Regions from separate parts of the Micromonospora sp. WMMD708 genome, predicted to be linked through region 1. Evidence: riboswitches for the same ligand, from Rfam matches in the RefSeq annotation. Region 1 holds a riboswitch; each other region holds the start of a gene.

Region 1 (5,191 bases):
GGACGAGCTGGCCGGGATGGACTTCAGCGGCTGGCGGGCCGCGATCGTCGGCGCCGAACGGGTCAGCCGGGGCACCCTGGAGTCGTTCTCGGCGCTGCTCGGCCCGTACGGGTTCCGCACCCGCGCCTTCCTGCCCGCGTACGGGCTGGCCGAGAACACCCTCGTGGCGACCGGCCTGCACCTGGCCCCACCACCGGTGGCGCTGCGGGTCGCCGGCGAGCTGCGCCCCGGCGAGCCGGTCGAGGTGACCGCCGTCGAGGAGGTCGGAACCGACCCGTCGGCCGACGACGACTGGTTGGTCGGCTGCGGCGGTGCCCGCGACGGCGTCGCGGTGAGCGTCGTCGACGACGAGGGCAGGCCGCTGCCGCCCGACGTCGTCGGGGAGATCGCGCTGACCGGCCGGTCAGTGGCCGCCGGATACCACGGGCCCGACGCACCTGACGCCACCTTCGCCGGAGGCCGGCTGCGCACCGGCGACCACGGCTTCCTCCACGACGGCCAACTGTTCGTCCTCGGTCGGGCCGGCGACAGCCTCAAGGTACGCGGACGCAACCTCTACGCGGAGGACCTGGAGGCCCGCCTCGCCGGCGTCGACGGCCTCTCCCCGGAACGGGTCGTGGTGCTGGCCGGCTCCGCCGGCCACACACCCGTACTGCACGCGCTGATCCGGCAGCGGCCGGGTCCGTGGGCCGCGGAGGTCGCGCGGATACTCGGCCGGGAGGGCGGCCCCGGCGTACGGATCCGGGTGCTCAGCGTGCCCGCGCCCGCCGTGGCGCGTACCACCAGCGGCAAACCACGACGGCGGCCCATGTTCCGGGCCGCCACGGACGGCTCCCTCCCCGGCGAGGTGCTCTACGACTCCGCCGAGCCGGCAGCGGGGCCGCGGTGAGCACCGTCACCACGGCGCAGACCGACAGGTGGCTCGCCGCGCTGCGCCGGATCACCCTCGTCCCGCCGGCCCACCGCGAGGCCACCATCGACCGGGCGGGCGCGCTGGGGCTGCTGCGTTGCCCCGCCGAGACACTGGAACTGCTGGTCGAGGCCGGTCTGCCGGTCACCGGCGAGGGCGACGAACGGCGGTTCTGCCACTACGACCTCATCAACCTCGGTCTCTACTCGGGCAGCGGGAACAGCCTGCCGGAGATCGGCTGGGAGTTCGCCTTCCGGTTCTCCCTCAAGCCCGCCGCCACCTGGACCGAACCGAGGTCGTGGCGGATGACCGCGACCCTGAGGTGCCCGGACGGCGGATGCGGCACGGACCCCGGCTGGCTGCTGCACCGACCGGTTCCGGAGCTGACCGGTGGCGCGGCCTCCGGCTGGGCCAGCGCCGCCGGGCCGGTGACCCTGACCGACGACGAGGTACGGCTCCCGCCCGTACCCGACCAGGTCGCCGTCGAACTGGACCTGGTCATCGCGGGCCGGGCGGACCGGATCGTCTCCCCCCGGCTGGCCCGGCTCTTCGCCGACATCCGGCACGGCGGGCCCCGTTTCCAGATGCTGCCGGCGGGTTGGCAGGTCGACCCGGACGACACGCTCGCCAACGGGGTGGTCAACTGCGTCTCCGCCAGCCTGTACCTCGAACGGGAGTGCCGGGCGATGGGGTACGAGGCGTACGCCCGGGGGGGTTGGCTGATCGGCATGATGGACCTCGACCATGCCTGGCTGGAGGTACGCGACGACGACGGCCGGATCAAGGCGGTGGATCCGGTGATGGCGCTGCTGGCCCGCCTGCTCCCCGGCGACCGGACCGCCTTCGAGGAGTTCTGCATCGGCTCCAGCCTCAACCGGGTGTTGCCCTGCGCCTGCCGGGCGGAGGGTCCGATGGCGGTACACCACTGCGGGGGCCGGACCCGGCCGCCCACGGTGGGCACCACCATCAAACCGCTGCGGCCCGGCCGACCCCGGGCGCAGGGACCGCTGCCGTGACCGTCGGGTCCAGGGTGTACCGCGCGGGCACCGAGGCGCGCTATCCGGCCATCACCCAGCGCGGCACCCTGAAACCGACCCACCTGGTGCACCTCCTCGACGAGGTCTCCGCCGGCTGGTGGCAGGAGATGGCCGGCCTCGACCGCTGGTCCTACTTCGAGCGGCACCGGGTCCGCGCCGTGGTGCGGTACGTGCAGGCGTACACCCCGCCGGTGCGGGTGCTTCCCGGAGCGCCGCTCGACGCCGAACTGGCCGTCACCCTCGGCCCCGACCGGCGTGGCTGGTACGGCGGGCACGACGAGCTGACCCTGCGCGCCGCCGACGGGACCGTGGTGGCGGTGTGGACCAGCCGGTGGACCTGGCTGGACGCCGGCACCGGGGCACGACCCACCCCGCGCACCGAGGCGCCCCCGGGCTTCGGCGGCGGGTCGCCTCTCCTGCCGGAGCTGCCGCGCCGACCTCGCAGCGGCGGAACCGAGACGGCGGGTTTCACCTTCAGCGACCGCGAGACGGACCTGAACGACCACGTCTTCTTCGCGTGCTACCTGGAGCGCGGCGAGAACGCGCTGGCCGACGTGGGGGTGCCACCCGGCCGCACCGACACGATCCGGTGCTGGTACCTGCGACCGGCCCGGGCCGGTCAGTCGATCACACCGGCGGTCACCGAGACCACCCACGGGCACGTCGTCGAGCTGCGCTTCGGCGCGGGCGGCTTTCCGGCGGCGGTCTGCGAGTACGCCAGCATCGGACGGTGACCGACCCGGGCCGCGGCACCCGTCACCGCAGCCGGGATCGTCGTCCCGCAGCGTCGCTGTCGGTCGGGCCGGGCCGTGGCCGGCCGGTGTCGGTGGTGCGGGTTAGCATCGGCGGCGGCACGATCGTGCGAGGTGCCCCGCGCAAGCGGGGAGAATCGGGAAGCCGGTGTGAATCCGGCACGGGCCCGCCGCGGTGACCGGGGAGCGACCGTCCAGGCGCGAGGAGCGCAGCCACTGGCCGTACGGCTGGGAAGGCGGACGGGTAGGCGTCGATCCGGGAGTCCGAAGACCGGCCTCGCGTCGAGCGCCCACCCGTCGGGGGTGGGCTGAGCGCAGCGGGAGCCTGCCTGTGGAACTCTACGACGCCATCCACCGCCGCCGGGACGTCCGGGCCGAGTTCACCGGGGAGCCGGTGCCGGCCGACACCCTGCACCGGGTGCTCGACGCCGCGCACGCCGCGCCCAGCGTCGGCAACTCCCAGCCGTGGGACTTCATCCTGGTGCGGGACCCGGCTGTCCGTCGCCGGTTCCACCGGCACGTGCAGGCCGAGCGGGCGACGTTCGCCGCCACCCTGGACGGTGCGGCGGCCGAACGGTTCGCTCGCATCAAGATCGACGGGGTGCTGGAGTCGACGCTGTCGGTCGTCGTCACGTACGACCCGCAGCGCGGCGGCCCGGCGGTGCTCGGGCGGCACGCCATCGCCGACGCCGGCCTCTACTCGGTCTGCCTGGCCATCCAGAACCTGTGGCTCGCCGCCACCGTCGAGGGGCTGGGCGTCGGGTGGGTCTCCTTCTACCGGGAGTCGTTCCTGGCCGACCTGCTGGGTGTGCCGGCCGGTATCCGGCCGGTGGCCTGGCTCTGCGTCGGGCCGGTCACCCACCTGGAGGCCGTGCCCGACCTGGAACGGCACGGGTGGCGGCGACGTCGGCCCCTCGCCGAGGCGGTGCACCACGACCGCTGGCCGCCCCGGGTGGCCGACCAACCGAACGGCTAATTCGACTACGTCGATGCGACGGTTAGGCTGGCATAGCGCTGAGTCACCGCTCGGTTACCTTGAGAGGAGTTCCATGCGTACCACCGTCAAGGTCCTGGCCGCGTCCGCCCTTGCCGCCCTGAGCTTCGCGGCGGTCGGTGCCACGCCGGCCCTCGCCGCCGCCCCGGCACCCTTCTGCGAGTCCGGCGCGTCGCAGTTCTACTGCGACGGCAGCAGCACCGGCACGACGACCTGGAGCATCACCTGGTACTCCGGCAGCGTCGGCACCTTCACCACCGCCGGGCCGACCCTCTTCGCCGCCTGCCCGGCCAGCAACCTCGGCCGCACCGTACGCGCCAGCTACAGCTATGTCGACGGCGGTACCACCCAGTACAGCGGCACCACCCAGTTCATCTGCCGCAGCGGCCCCTGGCAGTAGAGCCGTCCGGCGTCCGCGTCACCCGCGCGGACGCCGGACCGGGGCACGCGCCCCGGCCGCGCCTACCCGGTCGGTCACCAGTCGGTGACCGGGCCGGTCGGGTGCTGGCGGGAAGACTCGGGGAACACGGCTGGCGTGCCCGTCACCGGATCGGGCACGATCCGGCACCGCAAACCGAACACGTCGGCGACGAGGTCCGGGGTGAGCACCTCCGACGGACGACCGGTCGTGGTGACCCGGCCGTCGCGCAGCACCACCAGGTCGGTGGCGTAGCGGGCCGCCTGGTTGAGGTCGTGCAGGACGGCGACCACGGTCCGGCCGTCGGCGTGCAGGTCGGCGAGCAGGTCGAGGACCTCGTACTGGTGGGCGATGTCGAGGTAGGTGGTCGGTTCGTCGAGCAGCAGGATCGGGGTGTCCTGCGCCAGCAGCATGGCCAACCAGGCCCGTTGCCGTTGGCCGCCGGAGAGTTCCGCCAGCACCCGGTCACCGAGGTCGGTGGTCCCGGTGACGGCCAACGCGGCGGTGACCGCCCGTTCGTCCTGCGCCGTCCAGCGGCCCAGCGCCGACCGGTGCGGATGCCGTCCGCGCAGCACCAGGTCGGTGACGGTCATCCCGGCCGGTGCCTCGATGCCCTGGGGGAGCAGCCCCACGGTGCGGGCGTACTGTCGTCGGCGGTAGCCGCGCACGTCGCGGCCGGCCACGGCCACCCGGCCCGCGCTGGGCCGCAACACCCGGGCGATGGTGCGCAGCAGGGTCGACTTGCCGCACCCGTTGGGTCCGATGAAGACGGTGAAGCTGCCCTCGGTGATCCGCAGGGAGACGTCCCGGCAGACGGTCCGCCGGTCGTAGCCGACGGTGACCGAGTCCAGTTCGATGGTGGGCGGGGCGGTCATGGTTGCCTCCGGGGTGGCGGTGCGGTGCGGGACGGGCGGTGGCTCACCCGGGCCTGCCTCGCCAGGTCCAGGCCAGGACGAGAGCGAGGTAGCCGCCGCCGACGACGCCGGTCACCGCGCCGACGGGCAGTTGCTGCCCGGGGACGAGCCGCTGGGCGAGCTGGTCGGCGGCGAGCAGCAGCACGGCGCCGAACACCGCGCTCGT
Region 2 (5,191 bases), 140 kb from region 1:
AGTTCCCGCACCGACGGCGGCAGCGACGGGGGTTCCTTCATCGCCGCCCGGACGTCCCGGGTGGTCGAGATCAGCCGGCCGACCAGCGACGCCCCGTCGTGGTCCACCCGCACCCGGCCGTACTCCCAGCCGCAGGTGGTGAGGTCGAGCACCTCGAACAGGCGGGCGAGCAGCGGATGGGGGTCGGTCGCCCGGACGAACTGGGCGGCCCGGGTGCCGACGACAGTGGTGGCGGCGGCGACGTGCACGTACGGGTGCAGGCCGCCCGGCAGCGCGAACAGCGGCCAGTGCAACCGTCCACCGGCCTCACGCCACAGTGGCCGGTAGTTGCGCCGGTCCACCGGGAACCGCTGGCCGGTACGCCGGTACAGCTCCGTCGTCTGGGCCAGCAGGTCCGCGTGGGCCGCGTCGGCGAACTCACCGACGATGCCGGCCGCCACCGCCAGGCCGTCGCCGTCGTCGAGCAGGCCGACCATCGCCGCCACCTGCTCGGCCGGGCGGACGGCCAGGTGGGCGCCGAAGCGCTGCCGCACCTCGGCCGACAGCGCCGCCTGCCGGACCGGATCGTTCTGGGCCTGCCGGCCCCCGCCACCCAGCACCCGCCCGAGCCATCCCATGTCGCCTCGTCTCCACCGCCGTCACCGACCGCAGCCATGCTAGTGCGGCCCTGCGTCAGAGGTAGCGCACGCCGGTCAGTTCCTCGGCCGCCGTCCACAGCCGCCGGCCGACGGCGGGATCGGCGGCCTCCCGGCTGGCCCGCACCTCGGTGACCGGACCCCAGGTCTGGAAGAACCGGGCCGGGCCGAAGAACTGGCCGCCGTGGACCCCCGGGTCGGTGGCGGCGCGCAGTTGGGGCAGCGCGCCCTGCTCGACCGGTTGGGTGGCGAGCAGGCTGAGCCGGGCGATCACCCGGCCGCGCCGGCCCTGGTGGGACCAGGCCCGGGGGGTCAGGTTGGTGCGGGTGACACCGGGATGGGCCAGCACGCTGAGCACCGGCGATCCGGTGGCGCGCAGCCGGCGGTCCAGTTCGATGCCGAAGACGGTGGTGGCGAGCTTGGACCGGCCGTACGCGGTACTGCCCCGGTAGCCGCGCTCCACCATCAGGTCGGTGAAGTCCAGGTGGGCGTTGCGGTGGGTGATCGAGCTGAGGCTGACCACCCGGGCCGCCCGCGCCGCGCCCAGGTTGCCCAGCAGCAGGCCGGTCAGCGCGAAGTGCCCCAGCAGGTTGGTGGCGAGGTGCAGCTCGTGGCCGTCCACGCTGGTCCGGCGCGGGCCGAGCAGCACCGCACCGGCGTTGTTGACCAGCAGGTCGAGCACCGGACGGTCGGCGGCCAACGCCGTCGCGAACGCCCGTACCGAGGCCAGGCAGGCGAGGTCGAGCTCGCGTACCTCGACGTCGCCGCCGATCTGCCGGGCGGCCCGCCGGCCGGCGGCGGTGTCGCGCACGGCGAGCACGACCCGCGCGCCCCGGCGGGCCAGGGCGGCGGCGGTGACCAGGCCGAGGCCGGAGTTCGCGCCGGTCACGACGGCGGTACGGCCGTGCTGGTCGGGGATGTGGTCGGCGGTCCAGGTCATCTGCTGCTCCCTGACGGTCGGATCGGACCGTCGACGCTAGAGCCCGGCCGGGCGGGACCGGTCGTACCCGGTTGCCTAGGTGCCGCAGACCTACCCACGCCGGTCCGGGCCACGCCACACTGGCGACATGACCCATCCGTACGCCCGAGAACTCGGCGATTTTCTGCGCGCCCGGCGCGGGCGGCTACGCCCCCGCGACGTCGGCCTGGAGCCGGGCGGCCGTCGCCGGGTGACCGGGCTGCGCCGCGAGGAACTGGCGCTGCTGGCCGGGCTGAGCACCGACTACTACCAGCGGATGGAGCAGGGTCGGGAGGTGCGGCCGTCCGACGACGTGCTGGACGGGCTCGCCGCCGCGCTCGGCCTCGACGACGAGGAACGCCGGCACCTGTTCACCCTGGCCCGCGCCGCCCGCCGGCCGGTGCCGGCCCGGGTCGACCACGGGCCGGAGCGGGTGCCGGAGAGCACCCGGCGGCTGCTGCGGGTGCTGGACACCCCGGCGGTGGTGCTCGGCCGCCACCTGGACCTGCTCGCCTGGAACGCGTGGGCGGTGGCGCTGCTCGGCGACCCGGCGGACCACCCGCCGGACCGGCTCAACATGCTGCTGCTGATGTTCGACGAGGCGGCGGCCCCGTTGCGGCGCTGCGCCTCCTGGGAACAGCAGGCCATGGACTACATCGGCATGATGCGCGCCGCCGTCGCCACGGACCCCACCCACCCCCGGGCCACCGCCGTCGTCGGTGAGCTGAGCATCCGTAGCGCCGAGTTCCGGCGGCTGTGGGCCCGGCACGACGTGCGCGGGTCGGTCAGCGGCACCAAGACCTTCCAGGTCCCCGAGGTCGGTGACATCGTCCTGGACTGGGACACCTACCCGCTGCCCGGCAGCCCCGGCCCGGTCATGCTGGTCTTCACCGCCGAGCCGGGCAGCGCCGACGCCGACGCGCTGCAGCTGCTGGCGTCACTGCGGGCAACCGGCCGGTCGGATGAGAGCTATCCAACACGACGACGCGACATCTAGTGTTGCCTCTCCCCCATCCACGCCATATATGGTGTGCCACGCAGCTGGTTCGGCCGGTCCCGGTGGTCCGGTCGAGGCAACAGGGAACCCGGTGGAAATCCGGGACTGCCCCGCAGCGGTAAGTGGGAACGACCGCCGTCATCGAGCACTGGACCGCGAGGTCCGGGAAGCGACGGCCAGTAGGCGACCGACCCCGGTCACGCCCGCGAGTCCGAAGACCTGCCAGTGCGCCGCGCGCTGCTGCGCGCGGCGGTCGGAGGTCGCGCGGGACGACCGACGCCAGCACCCGGGCCGGCCGTCGCGCCGCGCCCGTCGGCGTCCTCCCGCGTCCCGATGGCCATCGGTGACAGCGAGGAGAGGTCATGACGAGCACAGCGCAGAGCCCACCGTCCGAGGTCGACGGCGCGCAGCCGCGCCGGTCCGCGATGCGGGTACGCAAGCGCGACGGCGACACCGAGCCGGTGGACGTCAACCGGATCGTCACGGCCGTCGCCCGGTGGACCGCCGACCTGGACGAGGTCGACCCGCTGCGGGTGGCCACCAGGACGATCAGCGGCCTCTACGACGGGGCGACCACGGCCGAGCTGGACACGTTGTCGATCCAGACGGCGGCGGAGCTGATCGGCGTGGAACCGCAGTACTCCCGGCTGGCGGCCCGGCTGCTGGCCGCGTACGTGGACAAGGAGGTCCGTGGGCAGGAGGTGACCTCGTTCAGCGAGTCCATCCGGTACGCCCACGGCCTCGGCCTGATCGCCGACGACACCGCCGCGTTCGTGGCCCGGCACGCCCGTCAGCTCGACGACGCCGTCGACCCGGCCGGTGACCTGCGGTTCGAGTACTTCGGGCTACGTACGGTGGCCGACCGTTACCTGCTGCGGCACCCGCAGTCGCGGCTGGTGGTGGAGACCCCGCAGTACTGGCTGCTGCGGGTGGCCTGCGGGCTGTCCACCACGGCCGACGAGGCGGTCGGGTTCTACCGGCTGATGTCGTCGCTGGCCTACCTGCCGAGTTCCCCGACGTTGTTCAACTCGGGCACCCGGCACACCCAGATGTCGTCGTGTTTCCTGGTCGACTCGCCGCGCGACGAACTGGACTCGATCTACGAGCGCTACCACCAGGTGGCGAAGCTGTCGAAGTTCTCCGGCGGCATCGGCATCTCCTTCACGCGGGTACGTGGCCGGGGCGCGCTGATCCGGGGCACCAACGGCAGGTCGAACGGGATCGTGCCGTTCCTGAAGACCCTCGACGCCGGGGTGGCGGCGGTCAACCAGGGCGGCCGGCGCAAGGGGGCGGCCTGCGTCTACCTGGAACCCTGGCACCCGGACGTCGAGGAGTTCCTGGAGCTGCGGGACAACACCGGTGAGGAGGCCCGGCGGACCCACAACCTCAACCTGGCCAACTGGATCCCCGACGAGTTCATGCGCCGGGTCGAGGCCGACGCCGACTGGTCGCTGATCGACCCGTCGGACGCCCCGGAGCTGCCCGACCTGTACGGCGCGGAGTTCGACGCCGCGTACCGGGTCGCCGAGAAGAAGGCGGTCCGCACGGTGAAGGCCCGGGACCTGTACGGGCGGATGATGCGCACCCTGGCGCAGACCGGCAACGGGTGGATGACGTTCAAGGACCCGGCGAACCGGCTGTCCAACCAGACCGGCGTGCCGGGCAACACGATCCACCTGTCCAACCTGTGCACCGAGATCCTGGAGGTGAACAGCGACACCGAGACGGCGGTGTGCAACCTCGGGTCGGTCAACCTCGGCGCGCACCTCACCGACGACGGCATCGACTGGGAGAAGCTGCGCGAGACGGTCCGCACGGCGCTGGTGTTCCTGGACCGGGTGATCGACATCAACTACTACCCGGCCGAGCAGGCGGCGGCGTCGAACCCGCGCTGGCGGCCCGTCGGGCTGGGGCTGATGGGCCTACAGGACGCGTTGTTCGCGCTGCGGCTGCCGTTCGACTCCGCCGGGGCGCGGGAGCTGTCCACCCGGGTCCAGGAGGAGATCTTCCTGACCGCCCTGGAGACGTCGACCGACCTGGCCGAACGGTTCGGCGCGCACCCGGCGTACCCGCAGACCCGGGCGGCCCGGGGTGACCTGCATCCGGATCTGTGGGGGGTCGAACCGACCCAGACCGCGCGCTGGGCGGCGCTGCGTACCCGGATCGCGGCGCACGGTCTGCGCAACTCGCTGCTGGTGGCGATCGCGCCGACCGCCACGATCGCGTCGATCGCCGGCTGCTACGAGTGCATCGAGCCGCAGGTGTCCAACCTGTTCAAGCGCGAGACCATGTCCGGGGAGTTCCTCCAGATCAACACGTACCTGGTGCGGGAGCTGAAGGCACGCGGGCTGTGGACGGCGGAGATCCGCGACCGGATCAAGCGGGCCGAGGGCTCGGTGCAGGGCATCGTCGAGCTGCCCGCCGAGGTGCGGGAGTTGTTCCGTACGGCGTGGGAGCTGCCGCAGCGGGCGCTGATCGACCTGGCCGCCGCGCGCGCGCCGTACATCGACCAGTCGCAGTCGCTGAACCTGTTCCTCAGCGCGCCGACCATCGGCAAGCTGTCTTCGATGTACCTGTACGCCTGGAAGTCCGGGCTGAAGA
Region 3 (5,191 bases), 750 kb from region 1:
GTCAGCCCGACCGACCGCGGATACTCCCCGGTGTCGGCGAGGTGGCGGGCGAGCAGCGAGTCGGCCAGCGCGACCCCGACGTCCCAGGCGTTGCGGCTGGGGATCGCCTTCGGGTCGACGGAGTAGAAGTTGCGGCCGGTGGGCAGCACGTTGACCAGCCCCCTGGTGGGTGACCCGGACGGTCCGGGTGGCACGAACCGGCCGGCGAGCGCGCCGAGGGTGTGGGTGATCTCGTCGGTGGTGCGGTCCAGCCGGGGCACCACCTCGCGGGCGGCGAACCGCAGCACCTCGGCGACGTCGGGGCAGGATCCGCCGGTCACCTCGGCGACCACCGGGTCGGCCCGGTCGGCGTCCCAGCCGAGGGTCTCCATGCCGAGGACAAGCCGCCGGGCCAGCCCCTCGATCAGGTCCACCGCGTCGGCGGCGGTGACCGCCGGCCCGTCGACGACGTCGGTCAACGCCGTCGGCACCGCCACCTGGGCCCCGGGCTCGGCGAGCAGCGTCTGCTCGTCGAGGCCGTAGCGGGCGGCGAGGGCCTGCCGCAGGCCGGGTCGGGCCCGGCTGCCGCCCCACACCTGCGGGGCGCGCAGCACGGCCAGGACGAGGTTGACCCGGGCCTCCCCGGTGGGCACCCCGGCCAGCACGTGCAGCCCGTCGCGGATCTGCACGTCCTTGACCTCGCACAGGTAGCCGTCGAGGTGCAGCACGAAGTCGTCGAAGTCGTCGGCGGCGGGCATCGCCTCGGTGTGCAGGTCGTGGTGGAGTTCGGCGGCGCGCACCAGCTCCCAGATCTGCCCCCGGACCACCGGCACCTTCGCCGGGTCGAGGGCCTGCACGGTGGCGTACTCGTCCAGCAGCTGTTCGAGTTTCGCCAGTTCGCCGTAGGTCTCGGCGCGGGCCATCGGGGGCACCAGGTGGTCGACCACGACGGCGTGGGCCCGCCGCTTGGCCTGGGTGCCCTCGCCGGGGTCGTTGACGATGAACGGGTAGACCAGCGGCAGATCACCGAGGACGGCGTCGGGGGCGCAGTCGGCGGCCAGGCCGAGGCCCTTGCCGGGCAACCATTCCAGGGTGCCGTGCTTGCCGAGGTGCACCACCGCGTCGGCACCGAAGCCGCCGTCGTCGACCGACGTGGCCAGCCACCGGTACGCGGCCAGGTAGTGGTGGCTGGGCGGCAGGTCCGGGTCGTGGTAGATGGCGATCGGGTTCTCGCCGAAGCCGCGCGGCGGCTGGATCAGCAGGGTGACGTTGCCGAACCGCAGCCCGGCCAGGACGATGTCCCCGTCGTCGGTGTAGAGCTGGCCGGGTGGCTCACCCCAGTGTTCCCGCATCCGGTCCCGCAGGTCGACCGGCACCTGGTCGAACCAGCGCCGGTAGGTCTCCCCCGGCACCCGGGCCTCGGCGGCGGCCAACTGTTGCGGGGTGAGCCACTCGACGTCGTGCCCCCCGGCGGCGATCAGGGCGTGGATCAGCGCGTCCCCGTCGGTGGGCGGTGGCGCGTCGCCGAGGTGGTATCCGGCGTCTGCGAGGGCGGCGAGCAGCCGGACCGCCGAGGCGGGGGTGTCCAGGCCGACGGCGTTGCCGACCCGGGAGTGCTTCGTCGGGTAGGAGCTGAGCACGACCGCCACCCGCTTCGTGGCGTTGGGCAGGTGGCGCAGCCGGGCCTGCCGGACGGCGATCCCGGCGACCCGGGCGGCCCGCTCGGCGTCGGCGGCGTAGACCGACAGCCCGTCGGCGTCGATCCGTTTGAACGAGAACGGCACGGTGACGATCCGACCGTCGAACTCGGGGATGGCCACCTGCATGGCCGCGTCCAGCGGGGACAGCCCTGCGTCGCTGGCCGCCCACTGTTCCCGGGTGCTGGTCAGGCAGAGCGCCTGGATCACCGGCATGTCGAGGGCGGCGAGCGCGCCGACGTCCCAGGCGTCCTCGTCGCCCCCGCCGGAGGCGTCGGCGGCGACCGTCCCCCCGGCGGCGAGGACGGTGACGACGAGCGCGTCGCAGCGGGCGAAGAGGTCCAGCGGCCCGTCGCCGGGGGTGAGCCCGCGCAGCGACCCGCAGAAGATCGGCAGCGGTTCGCCGCCGGCCGCGTCGACCGCGTCGGCCAGGGTCCGCACGAAACCGGTGTTGCCGGCCAGCGCGTGCGCCCGGTAGAACACGATCCCCACCGTGGGCCGCCCGCCGCCCGGCCGTCCGTCCGCCGGGTCCGGCCGGTCGTCCGGGTCCGTCGGACGGTGGTCGAGGATGCCGTACGGCGGGGTGGGGGTGGGTGGGTCGAAGCCCTCACCGGTGAGCAGGACGGTGTCGGAGAGGAACCGGGCGAGCTGGGCGAGGTTCTCCGCACCCCCCTCCACCAGGTAGGACAGCGCTTCCGTGGCGACCCCGGAGGCCACCGTGGAGGCCGCCATCAGCTCCGCGTCGGGCACCGCCTCACCGCCGAGCACGATCGTGGGGATGCCGGAGCCGAGCACCGCCGCGAGGCCGTCCGGCCACGCCTGCCGCCCGCCGAGCAGCCGTACGACGGCCAGGTCGACCCCGTCGAGCAGGGCCGGCACGGCGGCCACGTCGACCCGGGTGGGGTTGGCGAGGCGGTAGTCGGCGGCGCTGGCGCGGGCGGCGAGCAGATCGGTGTCGGCGGTGGACAGCAGCAGGATGCGCACGTTCGGCTCCGGAGAGTGACGTCCGACTCGACCGCGGGGCCGGGCTGGACGGGGCGGGAGGGACGCCGGTCAGCGGCGGCGGAGGTACGACGCACCCCGCCTGCGGCGGGGCACCCGGACCGGCCGTCAGCGGTACGTGGCAGGCAGACCGCCCCGGCGACGGCCGGCGACGGTGGCAGAGAAAGAAGCACGCGGCGGCGCGGGCTCTACGGTGATGCGGAAATCACCGACCGTAGTCGGGTCGGCAGTGACGCGGTGCGTCATCGGGTCCTCCTCGGGTGTCCACGCCCTGGGGTTCTCCGACGGCCGAAGTATCCTGGCTCCCGGATCGACGCTCACCCCCGGCCTTCCAACCGTGCACGCACGGTCGTGACCCACGAGGGGGGATCGCTCCCCGGTGACAGTGGCGGGACCGCGTCGGAATCGCACCGACTTCCTTCACTGCCGTCAGGCCGCGAATGCTGCCACACTCCTCACCCCGAGGTCAACGGCGGCCACCGGCCCCGCGACGGCACCGATCGACCCCCGTGACGAGGCAGGCCGTCCCCGCGCGGACGGTCCCGGGGAGGACGGTCCCGGGGAGGACGGGATACCTCTTCCGCATGCTGTCGAGCTGATGACGTCAACGATTCGGGGCCCGCCCCGGTCCGGCCTGACCGGACGGTGGTCGGCCGGACAGCGCGGGCCACCCCACCCGCCGCCCCGGGGCGGCCCACGCCGCTGACGCAGGTCCACGCCCGTCCGGTGCCCCAGGGTCGCGCCCATCCGATGCCACCGGCGTCACCCATCCGGTGCCGGCAACGCCACGCCCATCCGGTGCCGGCAGCACCGCGCCTATCCGGTGCCGCAGAGCCATCCGTCCGGCGCGGTAGAGCCGCGCCAGCCGGGCAGTTGCGGTCGCCCCTGGCCCGGTGGTATGGGTCGCCCCACCCGGCGGGCCGATCCGTCATCGTCATCAGCTCGAAAGGACCCGCGAGGACTACCCACACCCCTGCCCCGCAGCCGCCGGGACGGCCGGCGGCCGCACCCGACAGGTCACCCCCACCCCGCGCGACCGGGGATCAGCGCAGGCGGCGCTCGGGGTGGGCCCGGTTCCAGGCCCGCATCCGCTCCGGGTAACCGGTCTTCGCCGCCTCGTAGAGGGGCACCGCGTGCCGGTGGGCCAGCTTCGCAGCCGTACGCGGGGAGCCGGTGCGGCGGCGGATCCACTCCCCGTCGTGCGCGATCGCCACCACTGTGGTGTCGGTGGCGGTGGTTTCGGGTTCGAGATAGAACTCCACCCCCCGGTGGGCGGCCACGAAGTCCGCCAACGCGGTCAGGTCGTCCCGGTTGGCCTCCCGGTCGAGCTTGGTGGGGAGGCCCTCGTCAGCCCGGGTCCGTCGGCTGAACCAGCCCATCTGCCCGTCCTCTCCTCGGCGTCCCTCCAGTGGAGCACCCCCACCTGCAAGGACGCTGCGAACCCGGTGACAGCCGGCTGAGCGGCCCGTTCACGACCGGTCGAGGGCGGCCAGCTCGTCGGGGGTGAGTCGCAGCGCCCCGGCGGCGACGTTCTCGACCAGGTGGGCCGGGTCGCCGGTGCCGGGGATGGCCAGCACGTGCGGGCCCTGGTGCAGCGTCCAGGCGAGGCGGACCTGCTGCGGGGTGGCGTCGTGGGCACGGGCGACGGCGCGTACGGCCGCGTCGTGGTCGGTGCGGGCCCCGCCCTCCCGGTTGGCCCCGGCCAGCGCGAAGAACGGCACGTAGGCGATCCCCCGGGCACCGCACTCGCGGACCAGGGCGTCCTGGTCGCCGCGGTTGTCCAGGGCGTAGTTGTTCTGCACGCAGACCACCGGGGCAATGCGCTGCGCCTCGTCGAGGTGGTCGAGGCGGACGTTGGACAGGCCCAGGTGCCGGATCAGGCCGGCGTCGCGCAGGTCGGCCAGCGCGCCGAAGCGTTCCGCCACGGAGTCCGGCGCGGGCCGCTTGACGATCCGCAGGTTGACCAGGTCGAGGTGGTCGCGGCCGAGCCTGCGCAGGTTCTCCTCCACCTGGGCGCGCAGCTGTGCCGGGCCGGTCTCCTCGTGCAGGCCGGTCGTCGGGTCGGCCCGGAAGCCGACCTTGGTGGCGACGACCAGTTCTTCCGGGTACGGGGCGAGCGCGGCGCGGATCAGTTCGGTGGCGTACCGGGCGGGGCCGGTGCCGACCTTCAGGGTGCCGCCCGGTGAGACGTAGAAGGCGGCGGTGTCGATGTGGTCGACCCCCAGTTCGACGGCCCGGCGCAGGACGCGCAGCGCCCGGTCCCGGTCGGGGTGGGCGGTGAGCCGCATCGAGCCGAAGCCCATCCGGTGCACGGTGCGGTCGCCCAGGGTCCAGCGGCCCGCCGCTGCGGCGGTGATCTCGGTTGGCATCCGGCGACCCTAGCCAGCGGCGGTGACCCGGCGTAACGGCCGCGCACCCGATACCGGCCGGGACCGACGACTGTTAGTTTTTCTGTACCGGGCCGGCGGGTGTCTGCGGCGCGGTTCCGGCCGGCGGACGGGTCGCCGGCACCA

The links. Region 1 has a riboswitch for cobalamin ahead of bluB (5,6-dimethylbenzimidazole synthase). Riboswitches for the same ligand answer to the same signal wherever they lie in the genome.
Region 2: linked by a shared signal. The riboswitch ahead of ACN260_RS10010 (ribonucleoside-diphosphate reductase subunit alpha) and the one ahead of bluB (5,6-dimethylbenzimidazole synthase) in region 1 are both predicted to bind cobalamin.
Region 3: linked by a shared signal. The riboswitch ahead of cobN (cobaltochelatase subunit CobN) and the one ahead of bluB (5,6-dimethylbenzimidazole synthase) in region 1 are both predicted to bind cobalamin.

The regions. Positions count from the first base shown of each region.
Region 1 is NZ_CP186060.1:2,072,107-2,077,297, forward strand. Features, by position in the region: gene ACN260_RS09375 (AMP-binding protein) at 1-889, shown strand, start outside; gene ACN260_RS09380 (hypothetical protein) at 886-1,926, shown strand; gene ACN260_RS09385 (hypothetical protein) at 1,923-2,681, shown strand; cobalamin riboswitch at 2,800-2,993, shown strand; gene bluB (5,6-dimethylbenzimidazole synthase) at 3,031-3,675, shown strand; gene ACN260_RS09395 (hypothetical protein) at 3,749-4,093, shown strand; gene ACN260_RS09400 (ABC transporter ATP-binding protein) at 4,168-4,986, opposite strand; gene ACN260_RS09405 (FecCD family ABC transporter permease) at 5,030-5,191, opposite strand, start outside.
Region 2 is NZ_CP186060.1:2,214,015-2,219,205, reverse strand. Features, by position in the region: gene ACN260_RS10025 (hypothetical protein) at 1-617, opposite strand, end outside; gene ACN260_RS10020 (oxidoreductase) at 673-1,575, opposite strand; gene ACN260_RS10015 (helix-turn-helix transcriptional regulator) at 1,703-2,590, shown strand; cobalamin riboswitch at 2,618-2,831, shown strand; gene ACN260_RS10010 (ribonucleoside-diphosphate reductase subunit alpha) at 2,953-5,191, shown strand, end outside.
Region 3 is NZ_CP186060.1:2,826,241-2,831,431, reverse strand. Features, by position in the region: gene cobN (cobaltochelatase subunit CobN) at 1-2,660, opposite strand, end outside; cobalamin riboswitch at 2,970-3,099, opposite strand; gene ACN260_RS12410 (hypothetical protein) at 3,722-4,057, opposite strand; gene ACN260_RS12405 (aldo/keto reductase) at 4,148-5,047, opposite strand; gene ACN260_RS12400 (MFS transporter) at 5,121-5,191, opposite strand, start outside.